Regions from separate parts of the Halalkalibacter kiskunsagensis genome, predicted to be linked through region 1. Evidence: riboswitches for the same ligand, from Rfam matches in the RefSeq annotation. Region 1 holds a riboswitch; each other region holds the start of a gene.
What was found. A riboswitch is a leader RNA that binds a small molecule or an ion and turns the genes downstream of it on or off. The one in region 1 is predicted to bind cobalamin.
Positions count from the first base shown of each region.

Region 2: another riboswitch for cobalamin. It lies ahead of metE (5-methyltetrahydropteroyltriglutamate--homocysteine S-methyltransferase); the one in region 1 lies ahead of SLH51_RS17440 (ribonucleoside-diphosphate reductase subunit alpha).
Region 3: another riboswitch for cobalamin. It lies ahead of SLH51_RS10225 ((2Fe-2S) ferredoxin domain-containing protein); the one in region 1 lies ahead of SLH51_RS17440 (ribonucleoside-diphosphate reductase subunit alpha).
Region 4: another riboswitch for cobalamin. It lies ahead of SLH51_RS10310 (ABC transporter substrate-binding protein); the one in region 1 lies ahead of SLH51_RS17440 (ribonucleoside-diphosphate reductase subunit alpha).

Region 1 covers NZ_JAXBLX010000033.1:19,127-23,662, reverse strand. The annotation lists gene SLH51_RS17445 (glycine betaine uptake BCCT transporter) at 1-975, shown strand, start outside; cobalamin riboswitch at 1,175-1,354, shown strand; gene SLH51_RS17440 (ribonucleoside-diphosphate reductase subunit alpha) at 1,478-3,748, shown strand; gene SLH51_RS17435 (ribonucleotide-diphosphate reductase subunit beta) at 3,773-4,536, shown strand, end outside.
Region 2 covers NZ_JAXBLX010000006.1:140,041-144,576, forward strand. The annotation lists gene SLH51_RS05335 (hypothetical protein) at 11-175, opposite strand; gene SLH51_RS05340 (C40 family peptidase) at 507-1,862, shown strand; gene SLH51_RS05345 (aspartyl-phosphate phosphatase Spo0E family protein) at 2,020-2,199, opposite strand; cobalamin riboswitch at 2,862-3,042, shown strand; gene metE (5-methyltetrahydropteroyltriglutamate--homocysteine S-methyltransferase) at 3,221-4,536, shown strand, end outside.
Region 3 covers NZ_JAXBLX010000014.1:94,579-99,114, forward strand. The annotation lists cobalamin riboswitch at 5-188, shown strand; cobalamin riboswitch at 388-571, shown strand; gene SLH51_RS10225 ((2Fe-2S) ferredoxin domain-containing protein) at 722-1,105, shown strand; gene cobJ (precorrin-3B C(17)-methyltransferase) at 1,324-2,964, shown strand; gene SLH51_RS10235 (sirohydrochlorin chelatase) at 2,985-3,854, shown strand; gene cobK (precorrin-6A reductase) at 3,851-4,536, shown strand, end outside.
Region 4 covers NZ_JAXBLX010000014.1:110,037-114,572, forward strand. The annotation lists gene SLH51_RS10300 (ABC transporter ATP-binding protein) at 1-285, shown strand, start outside; gene bluB (5,6-dimethylbenzimidazole synthase) at 318-959, shown strand; cobalamin riboswitch at 1,041-1,238, shown strand; gene SLH51_RS10310 (ABC transporter substrate-binding protein) at 1,405-2,421, shown strand; gene SLH51_RS10315 (FecCD family ABC transporter permease) at 2,387-3,457, shown strand; gene SLH51_RS10320 (adenosylcobinamide amidohydrolase) at 3,454-4,536, shown strand, end outside.

The DNA.
Region 1 (4,536 bases):
CAAACCATTGATATTGTGGCTGTTTTTGCAACTTTATTTGGAGTGGCGGCTTCCTTAGGATTAGGTTCACAGCAAATAAATGCAGGATTAGCATATTTGGTTGGGATTCCAAATAACTTTATGGTTCAAATGATTATTATGAGTATTATTACTGTCCTTTTCATTGTTTCAGCGAATACAGGAATATCAAAAGGAATTAAGTACTTAAGTCTTGCGAATATGTCGATAGCAACGCTTTTGTTTTTTGCTATGCTTATTATCGGCCCTACGTTATTTTTACTAAATATGTTTACATCAAGCCTAGGGAGTTATTTTCAAAACCTTCTATTAATGGGCTTGCGCATAGCTCCTTTTGATGAAACGGAGGCGGCGTGGACTCAAGGTTGGACTGTCTTTTACTGGGCATGGTGGGTTTCATGGACTCCATTTGTTGGGATGTTTATTGCTCGAGTATCCAAAGGTAGAACGATACGTGAATTTACTGTAGCTGTTCTTTTGGTCCCTTCATTTGTTTGTGCTATTTGGTTTACGGTTTTCGGTGGTACAGGTATCTATTTAGAGGTAACTCAAGGCTTAAATGTTTCTGAACAAGGACTTGAAACAGCCCTTTTTTATGTTTATCAACAGTTGCCATTTGGAATTATCTTATCAATTTTAACTGTAGCTTTAATCACAACGTTCTTTGTCACATCAGCCGATTCAGCTACTTTTGTTTTGGGGATGCAAACAACTGGAGGGAAGTTGAACCCATCAAATCGAGTAAAGGTTACATGGGGGTTAATCTTAGTAGCCTCTACTGCTGTATTAATGGCTTCAGGTGGGTTATCCGGATTACAAACAGCTATCATCGTTAGTGCATTGCCTCTTTCGTTTATTGTCTTGGCGATGTGTTATGGGTTAGTAAAAGAATTGAATCAAGACTTAAAAGATCAAAGTATAGCCCAAAAAGAAAAAAAGAAGAAAGTGGCTAGCTAAAGATTAGGAGAAAAGAGCTCTCATTATAATAGGGTACTCTGTTTCTACCGATCATTTACTAGGTTTGTCTCTCACTATAATGAGTGAGAAGCGAACCTAGTTTGTTTATAATGGAAAAAATGTTTTTCTTGCAATAGGTGAAATCTTCCTTTAGTATATACAATATATCGTATCTAATTAAGTTTTTAACAACTATATATTGAATTCGCGGAATGAACGGTGTCTAAATAGACTTAATAGGGAATCTGGTGCGAAGCCAGAACTGCCCCCGCAACTGTAAGTGTGGACGAAATGAGGGACCCACTGTGCATATTGCATGGGAAGGCTCATCGTAGGGTGAAGCACGAGTCAGGAGACCTGCCGTCATTCTTTAGTTAAACTATCTCCGGGGTGTGAGAAGTAAGACGGCAAAATATATTTAATGTCTTATTCACACGCCGTTTTACGCTCTTTCTCTAACTTGGAGAAAGAGCGTTTTTTATTTTGATAAGGAGGAAGATGAATGAAAAGTATGATTATACCAACCAATACCGTTGAAAAAGCAAAAATTCAGATTCAAGAACTAGTGAGTCTATTTCCAAAATTAGATTTTGCTTTATATAAGGAGAAGATTGAACAAGCAGTAACATCAAAAGAGAATATTTCAGAAGAAAACCTTAGCAATGTAATGATTTTGTCTGCTTTGGAGAGAATTTCTGCGGAGGAACCGGACTGGACCTATGTTGCAGCTAAAATATTATTAAAGCAACTTTATAGCAAAGCGGCTCACTGTAGGGACTATGAAGATAACCTACAGTATGGATCCTTTTACGAGTTAGTTCAACAATTAACGGGGATGGGCATTTACTCTGAAGAAATATTACAAGAGTATTCAAAGGAAGAGCTTGAAGAAGTAGAAAAAATAATTGTTCCTAAACGAGATTCGTTGTTTACATATGTCGGATTGCTAACTTTAGCAGACCGTTATTTAGCTAAATCGCACAGTGGAGAAATTTATGAACTTCCTCAAGAAAGATTTTTAGTCATAGCACTCACGTTAATGATGAAAGAGCCAAAGGAAAAACGTTTAGGCCTTATTATAGAAACGTACTGGGCGATTTCGAATTTATACATGACGGTGGCAACCCCAACACTGGCTAATGCAGGGAAAAGCTACGGACAATTATCCAGTTGTTTTATTGATACGGTAGACGATAGTCTTAGAGGGATCTATGACAGCAATACAGATATTGCAACGCTAAGTAAAAGTGGAGGAGGCATCGGCGCGTATTTAGGAAAGCTACGCAGTCGTGGAAGTGACATTAAAGGCTTTAAAGGAGTGTCGTCTGGAGTCATCCCGTGGATGAAACAGCTTAATAATACCGCGGTTAGTGTAGATCAGTTAGGTCAAAGACAGGGTGCAATCAGTGTGTATTTAGATATTTGGCACCGCGATATTTATAGCTTTTTAGCTGTGAAATTAAATAATGGTGATGAAAGGCAGCGTACCCATGATTTATTTACAGGCGTTTGTCTACCAGATTTATTTATGGAAAAAGTTGAGGCGCGGGATGATTGGTATTTATTCGATCCGCATTCAATCCGCCAAACTTTGGGTTTTAGTTTGGAAGATTATTATGATGAAGAAAGAGGAAAGGGAAATTTCCGTGATAAGTATAAACAGTGTATGGAAGCGGCTAACAACGGATTACTTGGTGAAAAAGGATTGTTATGGGAAGTCGTTCCGGCGATTGATATTTTCAAAGAAATTTTGAAAAGTCAGCTTGAGACGGGTACACCATATATGTTTTATAGAGATACTGTAAACCGAGCTAACACCAACCGTCACCAAGGGATGATCTATTGCAGTAACTTGTGTACAGAAATTACACAAAATATGAAAGCCACAACGGTCGTTGAAGAAAAAACCGAAGATGGCAAAATAATTGTCGTGAAAGAACCTGGGGACTTTGTGGTTTGTAATTTGTCTTCTATTAATCTAGCTAAAGCAGTAACAGAGAATATACTTGAAAGACTGATCCCTATTCAAGTTCGCATGCTTGACAATGTGATTGAATTAAATAATCTTCCAGTTTTGCAGGCACAAATAACAAATCAAAAATACCGTTCCATTGGATTAGGCACATTTGGCTGGCATCATTTGTTAGCTTTAAAAGGCATCAGATGGGAATCAGAGGAGGCGGTAGAGTACACAGACACATTATATGAAAACATCGCGTTTTTAACGGTTCGTGCAAGCCATGAGTTGGCAAAGGAAAAAGGAGCTTATCCACTTTTTCAAGGGTCTGATTGGGAAACAGGTGCATATTTTGATACACGTCAATATATGAGTGAAAAGTGGATGGAGCTTCGAGATGGTGTGAAGGAAAAAGGAGTGCGTAACGGGTATTTAATGGCAGTGGCACCGAATTCTACAACGGCAATCATTGCTGGGACGACCGCATCCATTGATCCGATATTTAAGAAAGAATACTCGGAGGAGAAAAAGAATTACAAAATTCCGGTGACCGCTCCAGACCTATCACCCGAAACAACTTGGTATTATAAGTCAGCGTACGAGATTGATCAAACTTGGAGCATTAAGCAAAATGAGGCTCGTCAACGCCATATTGATCAATCCATTTCATTTAATTTTTATGTGAAAAATACAATTAAAGCAAAAGACTTATTGCACCTTCATTTAGAGGCTTGGAAGTCAAACTTGAAAACGACGTATTATACAAGATCGACTTCTTTGGTTGAAATTGAAGAGTGTGAAAGCTGCTCTTCTTAACACTTAATAAGAGAGGGAATAATTATGAATCAACAAACATTACAATCTCGTAAACTATATGATCCAACCGCACCCAATGCTTCAACCGGCATTATTAATGGAGAAAGTTCAAACATATTGAACTGGGATGATGTCCGCTTTAAATGGGCTTATCCGATGTATAAAAATATGCTTGCGAACTTCTGGACCCCGTTTGAAATAAATATGTCTAATGACATTAAACAATGGCTCAAGCTTTCTGAAGATGAGCGGTATGCTTTCAAAAAAATAATTGGTTTGCTTGCTTTCCTCGATAGTGTACAAACAGACTATTCTGGAAAAGTAGCTGGGTATTTAACAGATTCCAGTCTTGCTGCTTTAATGCAAGTGTTATCGTTTCAAGAAGTCGTGCACAATCAGTCGTACTCTTATGTTTTATCGAGTCTAGTACCTAAGCAGGAACAAGATGAAATCTTTGAATATTGGAAGCATGATCCAATACTAAGAGAGAGAAATGACTTTATAGCAGAAGGGTACCAAAGATTTATCGATAATCCAACACCGCAAACATTTATGGAATCAATTGTGTTTGACGTCATTCTTGAGGGATTAAATTTCTATTCTGGTTTTGCATTCTTTTATAACTTGGCACGTAATCGAAAAATGGTGTCATCAAGCACAATGATCAACTATATTAATCGGGATGAGCAATTGCATGTGAATTTGTTTTCACATATTTTTAAAGAGTTATTAAAAGAGAACCCTGAACTTGATACACCTGAGACTCATAGATTTGTACAAGAAACATT
Region 2 (4,536 bases), on a different contig from region 1:
GGATCCTATGTTACTTATTACTCTTGTACGATACGTAAGTGATACCGTGCGGGTCTCCAGTCAGTTCAATAAGGTCAATTTTTTCTTTTGACTCTACATCAATGATGGAGACACCAGGAGTTTCACCAGCCATGTCATGTGTTCCAGTTGCTGGCTCAGGTCCACGAAGTGTCACGTAAAACAGTGATCCATCTGGAGAGAATGTGACTAAATCAGGAGCATCCCCAACAAACTCAATCGTATCAACGACTTCAAATGTTTCAACATCAATAATTGCCGCATCATCTTTCTAAGTTAGTCTGTGTCAGGTCCGCTTCGCAACTGCACAGTCTTGATAAGAGAACTCCCACGCCACCTGTACTACCCTCATCCAAATACTTCCATGAAATGGGTCTTCCGACACAATTCTTCTTTATTAGGAAAATACTATCTAGTCATGTTAGATAATTAAAGGTAAAATTAGTTAAATAATAGATAATTATGGCTAAAAAGGAGGTTTCGTGTAGATGAAGGAAGCATCAACAATGCGAAAAGTCGTCATATCCTCGACATTTGCGACAGGAATTTTTCTAGCAATACCGCAAATGGCGGATGCGGCTCTTGGGGAACAAACATTACGTTTTGGAATGAATCATTCTGATGTCAAAGAATTACAAGATGCACTGAAGAAGACAGGGCATTTCACCTATGAACAGTCAACTGGATATTATGGTTCAATTACAACCGATGCAGTCCGTGCCTTTCAACGAAAACACAATTTGCAAGTAGACGGAATTGCCGGACCACAAACGCTATCAACACTATTATCACAGGGTGGACAAGCACCAGCTGCTCCTTCTAAACCATCAACAGGATCGACAAGCAATTCTACATCAGGATCAGGCTCACTTACCAACATGAATGCTTTGCTGCGCTTTGGCTCAAACGGAAAACAAGTAGAAGAACTGCAACAAAAGTTAAAAGAAAAAGGGTTCTATAAGTCCACGATTACTGGCCAATTTGCCCGCGTCACCGAGCAAGCCGTCCGTGACTTCCAAAGAGCAAGTAACATTAAAGTCGACGGAATTGTCGGACCACAAACACTCTCACATTTGCTAAACAAACCAAACCCATCCGAAACAAGTTACCAAAAAGATGAGAAGGAAATTGCAAATGAAGTCGTTCAAAATCCGAATCCGCCTGCACAGTCAACGACAACGTTACGTGTTGGCAGCAGTGGACAAGCTGTTAGCACCTTACAAGAACAACTCCGCTCAGTAGGTGTATTCAACCAAGCACCAACCGGTTATTATGGTGAAATTACAGCAACATCTGTACGTAACTTTCAAAAAGTACATAACTTAACCGCTGATGGAATTGCCGGACCAAAGACACGCAGTAAGTTAAATGAAGTTGCAACAAACAAGTCAACTGGCTCTAGTTCAGGTTCCAATGCAAGCTCAGGTTCATCGAAACCAGCAACACCAGCAAAGGAACCATCCCGAACGAGTAGCAATCCTGCCGCACTTGTTACAAACCTAGTAGCAGAAGCTGCCAATCACGTAGGTGTTCCTTACCTATGGGGCGGCCAATCAACTTCTGGCTTTGACTGCAGTGGATTCGTGCAGTATGTCTTCACGCAACAAGGAATCTCCGTTCCACGAACAGTGGCACAGCAATGGAATGCGGGGAAAGCCGTCTCGCAACCATCTGTCGGAGACCTCGTATTCTTTGAAACATATACAAAAGGACCATCTCATAACGGCATCTACATTGGAAACAACCAATTCGTACATAGCGGTTCCTCAACCGGTGTCACAGTTACGAGCATGAACAATCCTTATTGGAAACAGCGTTATTTAGGAGCAAAACGCCTATACTAAAACGCCGAAAAAGACTTGATCTCTTCCTCTATTCTATGGTTAGGAGAGCAAGTCTTTTTGGCGTGCAGCGATATTGATGGAGGCAGACTGTACGCGATCATGCCACTGCAAACTGACGTGCAGTCTTGCGCCCTACTGCTATTGTACTTGTACTGGATTAAGCGCTTTTTTTATAGGCAAAATGTTTCATGTATAGGATGATTAATTTATCTAACTCTTGACTGCAATGAAGCGTCTCGGAACTGTCCATTCCAGAAATGGATGCAGTCATGATCATTTCGTTCTTTAATTTTTCGATACGATTTCTCAACAAGATCTCCATTTTAGATTTATCCATTTCGCATACCTCAATCGTAAATTATTTTTATACTGTTTATTATAAGCTTAAATTCCTATAACAAAAGGCTTTCGACAATAGTTCTAAATCATAGACAAATATATATACAAAAGACTTATTTGTGACTCTAGTTCTACGGCTGGTGGTTCTCTTTTTTTTACAAATTACGTCGGAAAACGTGCAGTCACACAGGGACGTTGCTGCAGTTGGAATGCGGTCGATGAATTCGGTACGCAGAGGAAATTGCTGAACTCTCTTTAGGTGGTAAGGCAGGTGACGGGACGGTGCACTGTGGTGCGGTGCTGTGGCGCCCGCTGCGACATGCGAAAGCCACATCCCCTAGTACCGAGTCGCACATTGACGGCTGCACAAAAAGAACATCCCCACTAGATCCATCATCTAGTGGGGACGCAGGCCGTGCTTTATTCAAACTATATTCCTTTCCGAAACAACGGATCTGCACCTACTTTCTCATAATCGCGGTTGAGTAGGTAATTGTAATTTTATCGGAACAGGAGGTACTGCCATTGAATAATATAATAGTTTTTTGTTAAGTTTAGTCTTTTCAATAAATATTCTTATTTCTACGTAAATCAAACGAAATTCACTATTTCAGAAAATTATGTACTTAATTTTAATAATATGTTATAGTTATCGAAATTACATATCGTGTAAGAATTGGTGCCAAGCTGCGGCTTGGCTTAAAAGGGAAGAACGGTGCAATTCCGTCGCTGTCCCGCAACTGTAAATCGGAGTGAATCACAAATACCACTGTCTTTTGACGGGAAGGTGTGAGGAGCATAGATGATAAGCCAGGAGACCTGCCAATTTCTAGTACACACCAAATACCTACGTGGAAATAGGTGGTGACATTCATTTGTACGACAAACGAGTTATGAGTAACGATGCTTTTGCATGTTTTTTAAAGCATACCTTTAACTTGATTGTAAAGCCATTTCCCTTTTGCGGAAATGGCTTTTTTGTATTTGGCAATTTGTAAATTTAAAGGAGGAAAGGAAAAATGAATTTAGTTAGTACAGCCATTGGTTACCCATACATTGGTGATAATCGGGAGTGGAAACGTTGTGTAGAATCTTTTTGGAAGGATGCAATTTCAGAGGAGAAATTTATTTTAGAAATGAAAGCGAGTCGCTTGAATAATTTGAAGCGCCAGCAATCATTAGGCTTAGAAATACTAACTGTTGGGGATTTTACATTTTATGATCGTATGCTTGACCTTGCGACAATGTTCGGTTTAGTGCCAGCTCGTTATGAGTGGACAGGTAAAGAAGTAGATCTAACAACGTATTACGCAATGGCGCGTGGGGCAAACCATGTTGTGGCTTGTGAAATGACAAAGTGGTTTAACACAAACTATCACTACATCGTACCTGAGTATGAAGGCAAGCCACTAAAATTAACAAAAAACTACATTTTAGATTACTTTGTAGAAGCGAAAGAAGAGTTAGGTCTTATTACAAAGCCTACAATTATTGGTCCATTTACTTTTGTGCAATTAGCAAAAGGATACGATGCCAAATCGAAAGCATTGTTTATTTTAAAACTCTTACCGCTATATGCACAAGTATTCCAGCAACTTGTAGATGCAGGGGCGCAGTGGATTCAAGTGGAAGAACCTGCATTAGTCCTTTCACTGACAGCAGATGATGTGAAACTAGTACAGGAAATTTACAAACAATTAGCAGAAGAAGTACCAGCTGCACAAATCATGTTACAAACATATTTTGAAGGGCTATCAGCGTATGAAGAGCTATCTCAATTACCTGTTGCAGGAATTGGTCTTGATTTCGTACATGGGGAAGAAGAGAATATGGCCTCACTCCGTAAACACGGCTTCCCAAAAGATAAAGTATTAGGGATCGGTATGGTGAATGGACGTGATATTTGGCGAGCAAATTTGGCTGAAAAAGCTATGAATACACAAGCTGTTTTGTTATTAAGTGGGGTGAAAGAAGCTTGGATTCAGTCTTCATGTAGTTTACAGCATGTACCTGTGACGACGAAGTCAGAAACGAAGCTAGATGCCACACTAACAAATGCATTGTCATTTGCGGATGAGAAAATTGTTGAGTTAACACAAGTAACGTCCTATGTTCGTGACGAGGCATGGCCAGGCAATAAAAGCGTGTCACAAAGTATGCTGGCGACTGAAGCATTAGCGCAGCATAAAGTGAGGAAAAATGCACGTGTAAAGGAGCTTGTATCACAAGTGAAGCCAGAGCATTTTACACGTCCAATCGCTTTTAAGGAACGTCAAGCTTTGCAGAAAGAGGCATTACATTTACCGGATTATCCAACAACAACGATTGGCAGCTT
Region 3 (4,536 bases), on a different contig from region 1:
TTTAAAAAAATGCAACAACAAAGGTGCATAACTACTAGTTATGCTTAAAAGGGAAGTACGGTGTGAATCCGTCACGGTCCCGCCACTGTAATGGGGAATTTCATTGTCTAAAGTCACTGAGTATATCGGGAAGACGCAATGAAATGATGAACCTAAGTCAGGAGACCTGCCTTTGTTTAAAATTGCTTCAATACCTACGGGTCATAGGTAGAGAAGTGTAGAATAGATGCTACTTATATTCGTATGCCATTTATCTGCACCTCTATCTATTGATAGAGGTGTATTTTTATTTGAAAGAGGAAAAGCAGCACGCTACTGACGTGTTGATGAGTTTGTTCATGTTAAAAACCACTGTAAATGTTTTAGAACGCGCGAACTATAATTTAAATTAAGAATCCAAACAAAGGTGCATATCCACTGGTTATGCTTAAAAGGGAAGTACGGTGTGAATCCGTCACGGTCCCGCCACTGTAATGGGGAATTTCATTGTCTAAAGTCACTGAGTATATCGGGAAGGCGCAATGAAATGATGAACCTAAGTCAGGAGACCTGCCTTTGTTTTAGTTGCTTCAATACCTACGGGTCATAGGTAGAGAAGTGTAGAATAGATGCTACTTATATTCGTATGCCATTTATCTGCACCTCTATCTATTGATAGAGGTGTATTTTTATTTTCGTTTACATCAATAAATTATCGAAGTATTTTAGGAGGAATAGATTGATGACTACTTGGAATTTAACAGGTACAAAAAAACATGTTCTGGTTTGTAATGGATCTAGCTGTATGAGGAAGGATGGGGAAGAAATTACTGTAGCCATTCGAGAAGAAATAGAGAATCTTGAATTAGATCAACAAATTCATACATCGCGTACTAGATGTAATGGGCGCTGTAAGGATGCGTGTGTTGTTATTGTTTACCCTGAAGGAAATTGGTACTCAGCTACTTCAACAGAAATCGGGCGCTCTATTATTAAAAGCCATGTTGATCCGTCAGTTGACTTACAAAAATCTTTAATTTATGACTTTGAAAATAGTGAAATGATAGCAAAGAATACGACTGCTAGAATTAAGGGCGTTTCGAAAGTGGAGAAGACAAAGGTATAGCTTGTTCTTGTTTGTTGAGCTAAGAGAGTATATTCAAAAAGGTGAAGCAATAGCTCAGCTCGCTGTGCACATGCTATGAGAAACCCACTCATAGCATACTTAAGGTGAGAGACACTTCTCTCACCATTTACAGCGGCTACGCTCATTGCATTGATGTTGTTCAAAAAAGTAAATACTAACTTTTTTAAAACGGCATCTTATAAAAGGAGGTATGCATAATGCTTGGAAAATTACTTGTTATCGGCTTTGGTCCCGGAAGTTTTGATCATATGACGAACAGGGCACAAACAGCTATCCAAGAAAGTGATTGCATTATTGGCTATAAAACATACGTTGATTTGATACAAGATTTATTATCAGATCAAGAAATTATTAGTACGGGTATGTCCGAAGAGGTGAGTCGAGCGCAGGCAGCCGTTCGTCTTGCGGAAGAAGGGAAAACTGTAGCTGTCATTTCAAGTGGTGATGCTGGTGTTTATGGGATGGCAGGACTTGTTTATGAGGTGTTAATTGAAAAAGGATGGACAGAAGCAACCGGGGTAAGTGTCGAGGTTATTCCAGGTGTATCTGCAAGTAACTCTTGCGCATCTTTACTAGGAGCACCGATTATGCATGATTCATGTACGATTAGTTTAAGTGACCACTTAACTCCATGGGAACTTATTGAAAAACGAATTAAAGCAGCCGCACAAGCTGACTTTGTTATTAGTTTATATAATCCAAAAAGTGGTCGGAGAACGAGACAGATTCAAGAGGCTCAAAGAATTCTACTTGAGTATCGTTCTCCGAAAACACCAGTAGGTCTTGTGAAAAGTGCTTATCGTGAGCGGGAACATATTGTCATTACAGACCTTGAAAATATGCTCAACTATGATATTGGGATGTTAACAACGGTTGTTATCGGAAATTCATCTACAGTTCTCTACGATAACAAAATGATTACACCTAGGGGATACCAACGCAAGTATACGTTACATACAACAGAACAACGATTAAAGCCGCATGAACGTTTACGACATGAAAACGAACCATGGGCATTGCACCAAGGCAAAAATGATTTGGACCTCGCAAAGGATCAAACGGCTGCCACAGCAGTTGAAACGATTGTTCCTAAGAAGACGTCTCTAGAACTTGCCCAAGAGGCACTTAGTAAAGTGAAAGGTACGTCCAATCAATTACTAGAAAAGAAAACGGTAAATAACCCTGTTGTCTCTATTTTTGAACTTGCGGTTAGTACGGGGGTTGCAAACAAGCAATTCACTCCGAAACAAATGATGACCCTTGCTGAAGTAGTTGGTGACGATGGAACGATGGAGTATACACCTCATCACCAAATTCATCTACGAATTCCAACCGCTACTCCAGAGGTTATTACGGAAAAATTAAAAAGCGTCGGGTTTATTCTTGAACCTCTTGGTGATGTTTTTCAATTAAAAGCATGTGATTTCTGTGAAGGTGAAAAAAAGGATTCGATTCCATATGCAGAAGAATTACATCAAAAGTTAAGTGGCCTGGAACTACCAAAAGAGTTGAAGGTTGGATTCAATGGCTGTGGCATGGCTTGTTATGGAGCGGTTAATGACGATATCGGTATTATATTTCGAAAAGGAAAGTTTGATTTGTTTTTAGGGGCAAAAACGGTTGGCCGAACAGCTCATGCTGGTCAGCCAGTGGCAGAGGGCATTCAGCCGGATCAAATTGTTGAGCTCATTGAAAAAATTATATGCGAGTACAAAGAGAAAGGTCATCCGAATGAAAGACTTTTTAAGTACTTTAAACGAGTAGGAAGTATTCAAGGATATACATACAAGGATATGACACCAAAGATTGAAATTGAACCAGCTCCGTGTGGAGACTAAATCAGATAGGAGTGAATTATATGAAAGCAATTTTACTAGTTGGACACGGAAGTAGAGATCCTGAAGGAAATGAACAAGTAAGGCAAATGATCAAAGAGTTAGAGCCGAGGTTAGACCCTGCACTTCTTATAGAAACCTGCTTTCTTGAATTTGAGAAACCGACGATAGAACAAGGTATTCAAGTATGTGTAGAAAAGGGAGCAGTGAGCGTCCATGTTATTCCACTTATGTTGCTAGCAGCGGGTCATTCCAAGATTCATATCCCAGCAGCTATTGATGAAGCAAAAGAGAACTATCCTCTAGTTCAGTTTACTTATGGAAGACCGTTTGGAATTCATGAGGAAACAATCGAAATTTGTAAAAGTCGTTTAGAAGAAGTTGGAGAGAACATAAATGAAAAAGATTCTGATACTGCTGTTCTTTTGTTAGGTCGAGGCGGAAGTGACCCTGATGCAAATAGTGACCTTTATAAAATCACTCGTTTATTATGGGAAAAGCTAAATTATAAGTTCGTAGAACCAGCTTTTATGGGAGTAACTGATCCACTCATAAAAGAGGGAGTAGAACGCTGTATCAAACTTGGTGCGAAGAAAATTGTCATACTACCGTACTTTTTATTTACTGGTATTTTAATTAAGCGCCTAGAAACAATGCTTGGAGATTTTGAACGAGACTACCCGGAAATTGAATTTAAGCTAGCTGGTTACTTTGGATTCCACACTAGGTTACAAACCATTATTCAAGATCGAATTGAGGAAACTATACAAGGTGATGTAAAGATGAATTGTGACATATGTCAATATCGTATTGCAGCAATGGAGCATATTGATCATCACCATCATCACGACCACGATCATGATCACCACCACCATGAGGTTTCAAAACTATGATTCTATTTTTAGCAGGAACAAGTGATGCTAGAGCGTTGGCTATTAGACTTACGCAATCTGGACATAAGCTACTAACAACCGTTGTCACAGAAAATGCTGCGACAGAATTACGTAAGGTGGGACTTGATGTTTATGTAGGGCGCCTTACAAGTGAGGATTTTGTCCGAGTCATTAAAGAACAGGGTTTTCAGGCTGTTGTCGATGCAAGTCACCCATTTGCAGAAGAAGCTAGTAGAAATGCATTAACAGGGGCTAAAGAAGCGGGTATTTCCTATATTCGATATGAACGTGAATCACAGTCTCATGAAGGCAAAGGAGTGACGATGGTCGATAACTACGCCCTGGCAGCAGAAAAAGCATTTGAAAAAAAAGGCGTGATCATGCTAACGACCGGAAGCAAAACACTTCAGATTTTTACTGAGAAACTACTGAATCAGCCTGACATTCGTGTCATTGCTCGTATGCTTCCAAGAAAAGATAATATGGAAAAATGTCAGCAGTTAGATTTTCCGCAAAAAGACATCGTAGCAATACAAGGTCCTTTTACAAAAGAGTTTAATCAGGCCCTTTACAAACAATACAGTGTCACAACGATGATTACAAAAGAAAGTGGAAAAGCCGGGTCTGTTGATGAAAAATTAGAAGCAGCAATTGAACTGGGTATTGAAACGATCATGATTAA
Region 4 (4,536 bases), on a different contig from region 1:
GATCTTATTATTTTTGATGAATCGATTGCTAGTTTAGATAGGGACTCTCAAGCATCCATCGTAAATATGTTAAAACATATCCAAAAAAAAGAACAGATATCGTATTTATTTATTACTCATGATCTTCAAGCTGCTCAAACATTGTGTGATCAAGTAGCTGTTATGTATCAAGGCGAAATTGTAGAAACTTTTAGTAATTGGGACTTGCGACAGCTAAAACATCCTTATACACGTTCATTGGTCCACATACTTAATAAAAATAGTTTTGAAGAAAAGACAGTATGACTTTAACGAATTAGACGAGTTGGAGGAATCAAATGTTTACCGAAGAAGAAAAGAAAGCATTTTATAAGGTCATTTATAAAAGAAGAGATATTCGAACATTTCAATCAACGCCTATTCCTGAAGAATTGATATATAACCTACTTCATGCTGCTCACAATGCACCATCAGTAGGATTTATGCAACCATGGAATTTTATAATGGTTACGTCACAAGAAGTGAAAGAACGTCTTGCCTGGGCGGCTGACAAAGAAAGAAGAGCTCTTGCTATTCATTATGAAGAACAAGAAAAGAAACAATCTCATTTTTTGAGTTTGAAAATTGAAGGGATAAAAGAATCTCCTCTAACTATTTGTGTGACATGTGACCCGACACGAGGTGGATCCCATGTCTTAGGACGCAACTCAATTCCTGAAACGGATCAACTATCAACTGCTTGTGCGATTCAAAATATGTGGTTAGCAGCTTGTGTTGAAGGGTTAGCGATGGGCTGGGTTAGCTTTTATAAAAAACAAGACGTACGCGACATACTAGAAATTCCACCGCACATTGACCCTGTTGCATTGCTAACGATTGGTTACACAGATGAATATCCAGATAAGCCAATTCTTGAAACCTCTAAATGGGAAGAAAGAAAACAGTTAGAACCCCTCATTTTCAAAAATAAATGGTCATAGGTTATAAGTGGCTTCGGATAAAAGAATTAATCAATTTACAAGGGACGGAAACTCTATTATAATAGCGTTTAGAACAAAAAAATGAATAGTAAACAAATAGGTTTCTTAAATGATAATAAATATTTAAGACTAAGAGGGAAGTTGGTGTAAGTCCAACACGGTCCCGCCACTGTAAGCGTTGAGGAAGGTTAGCAAATATCCACTGTGTATTCTGCATGGGAAGGGATAACCAACCGTTGATTCGTAAGTCAGGAGACCTGCCTATTATGTTTTTAATCTTCCTCGAGGAAAGGAATGTTTAAAGTGCATAGTAATCTTTTATGAAGGTTGCAAGTTTATAGTCAGTCTCGAGTAGACTAAGTATACATAAAATGCCTTTTTACACTACGCTTTCCTCTGGAATAGCGTTTTTTTGTGCTCGAAAATAGAAGGGGGAAAAACAGTGATTAACGAGATTTTTAAAAAGTGGGGGCTTTACAGTATTGTTCTTCTGTTAAGTATGGCTATTATTGCAGGCTGTGGTACACAAGATCAAGAACAAGGCATTCAAGATGAAGTGAACTTAGAGGAAGAGGAAATAATTTCTGATGACAATGTAGAGTTGGACGAGGATAGAGGAGAACAGTTTCCTGTAACGATCACAGACGATGCTGGTCGAGAAGTTACAATTGAGTCAGAGCCTGAATCGATCGTCTCTATTCAAGCTAGTAACACAGAAATTGCCTTTGCACTTGGATTAGGCGATAAAATAATCGGTGTTTCGGATTATTGTAACTATCCAGCTGAGGCATTAGAGGTTGAAAAAGTTGGCGCGCAAGATATGAACGCAGAATTGATTCTAACCCTGCTTCCAGATGTGGCTCTTGTATCGGATTATCATTTCAATTCTCATCCAGAAATATTAGAACAGTTTGAAGAAGCAGGTATAAACGTGCTTGTCGTTGGAAGTGCAACTTCATTTACTGATGTTTATGGCAACATTGAAATGATTGCTGCTGCAACAGGAAGTAAGGATAAAGCAGAAGAAATCATTTCTGATATGCAACAGCGCCATGATGCAATCAAAGAAAAGGCAGAGGAATCTATAACGGATAAAAAGAAAGTCTGGGTCGAAGTTTCACCAGCTCCAGATATTTTTACGACAGGTCAAAATACATTTATGAATGAAATGCTTGAGTCCATTCAAGCTATTAACGCTGCCGAAGACCATGAAGGGTGGGTGAAATTGACAGAAGAAGAAATCGTTCAATTAAATCCTGATGTCATCATAACTACTTATGGTTATTATATAGAAAATCCAAGTGCGACAGTATTGACTCGTGATGGATGGGCTGAGGTTCCGGCTGTAATAAATGAACAAGTGTTTGACGTTGATAATGATACAGTTACTAGACCTGGTCCTCGTTTAATCGAAGGAGTGGAGACACTTGCGGAACTCATCTATCCGGAAATATTTAAGTAATAAAATTGTTTGGTTGTATATGCTAAGCGGAGGGTTTGTACTTGGTACAACCCTCCTTGGTTTATTAGTAAGCAGTGTGACCATTCCAGTCCCTGTCATTTTACATATCGTATTAGAAAATACTTTTAATATTGGATGGCTCGATGATATTCCAAGAAATGAAGAAATGATCATTTGGAATATCCGTCTCCCAAGAGTTCTACTTGCTCTTTGTGTAGGAGCATCACTAGCATTAGCAGGCGCAGCATTCCAAGGGCTCCTGCGAAACCCATTAGCTGATCCCTATACGATTGGGGTATCATCAGGTGCTGCTCTAGGTGCAGTATTCGTGCTGTTTTTTCAAGTTACTATCGTTGGTTTAGGAAGTTTCACTCTTCCAATTGTTGCGATTATTAGTGGCTTTATTACGTTACTTGTTGTGTTTGGGTTAGTCAGGTTAAGCAGTAGAAGTCTAGCTGTTGAAACGATCGTATTAGCCGGTATTATCATAAGTGCTTTTATTGGTGCAATTACATCTTTGATCATTTCATTAGGTGATCGGGATGCGATGACACAGATTCTCTATTGGTTATACGGAAGTGTTGGAATGAGGGGATGGAGCCATGTTCAACTGATCATACCATTTATGCTTGTCGGATCATTCATTCTTCTCATTCATTATCGTGAATTAAATGCCTTAGCGTTAGGTGAGGATGCAGCAGATCATATTGGTGTGAATGTAAAGAAAGGGAAAACCTATATCTTAATTGGTGCATCTTTATTAACGGGAGCAGCGGTAGCTGTATCTGGGTCAATTGGATTTGTTGGTCTCGTAATTCCACATTTAGTTCGACTAGTAACAGGCCCTAACCATCGACACGTTCTTCCGCTATCAATGTTAATAGGCGGAGCCTTTCTCATTTTAGCTGATTTAGTTGCAAGAACGATTATAGCTCCTAAAGAACTACCAATTGGTATCATTACGGCTTTAATAGGTGCACCAGTATTTGCACTATTATTGATTAGAGAAAGACTTGGGAGGGGGGGATTAAGATGATGAAAGTTGAAAATTTAGTAGGTGGATATACAAATGCCCCCATTATTAAAGATCTTAATTTAGAAATAAAAAGAGGAGAGTTTTTTGCACTTCTTGGGCCAAATGGGAGTGGGAAAACAACCCTATTTAAACTCATTACAGGTCAGTTACCTATTCAAAAGGGGGATATTCTGCTATCAGGAAAAGCAATTAAGTCTCTTTCGAAGCTTGAAAAAGCAAAAAAAGTAGCTGTCTTATCACAAGAAGTTCAGATTTCATTTGATTATACCGTTGAAGAAATTATTAGTCTTGGACGTTACCCTCATCAAAAGGGAATTCTTAAACAATTATCAAAGTTAGATTGGAAAGTCATTGAAGAGGTCATGGAATTAACAAAAATAAGTCAATTTCGAAAGACCCAATTCCGAATGCTTAGCGGAGGTGAAAAGCAAAGAGTCTTGTTGGCCAAAGCATTGGCACAGGAACCTGAAATCTTACTTTTAGATGAACCTACCAATCATTTGGATATTAAGCATACATTCCAACTGTTAGATCTATTAAAAGAACGGCAACAAACTATGGACCTGACAATTTTTTCTATATTGCATGATCTAAATGTTGCTTCGCTCTATGCTGATCGAATTGCCTTACTTCATAATGGAGCATTTTTAGAAGTAGGAGATGTAGATACGTTAAGAAAAGAAGATCAATTAAAAAAAGTGTATGAAGTTCAAGTGAAAGCCCAATCCCATCCAACTGTTCCAAAACCACAACTACTAATGACACCAAAGTACTCAACTTCGAGTAATCTTTTAAACTTTAGTAATGCTTATAAAATAGAACAAAATGATGAATGTATTCATGTTGAATTCGATAGGCCACTACGAACACTTTCCAATGGGGTAATTGGAGATGGTATACAGTGGTTAAAGCATTTTGGTAATTTTCATGTTGATAAGAATTACGATTGCACAGATCCTAAAAAAGATTTACAAATGCGGATGAAAAAACATCGCATTCCTCATGAAAAAGCTGTCGGGATGATGACTGCTGTAAAACTGGAGGACAAGGTGATTGTAAAGAAAGAGATAGAAGGAATT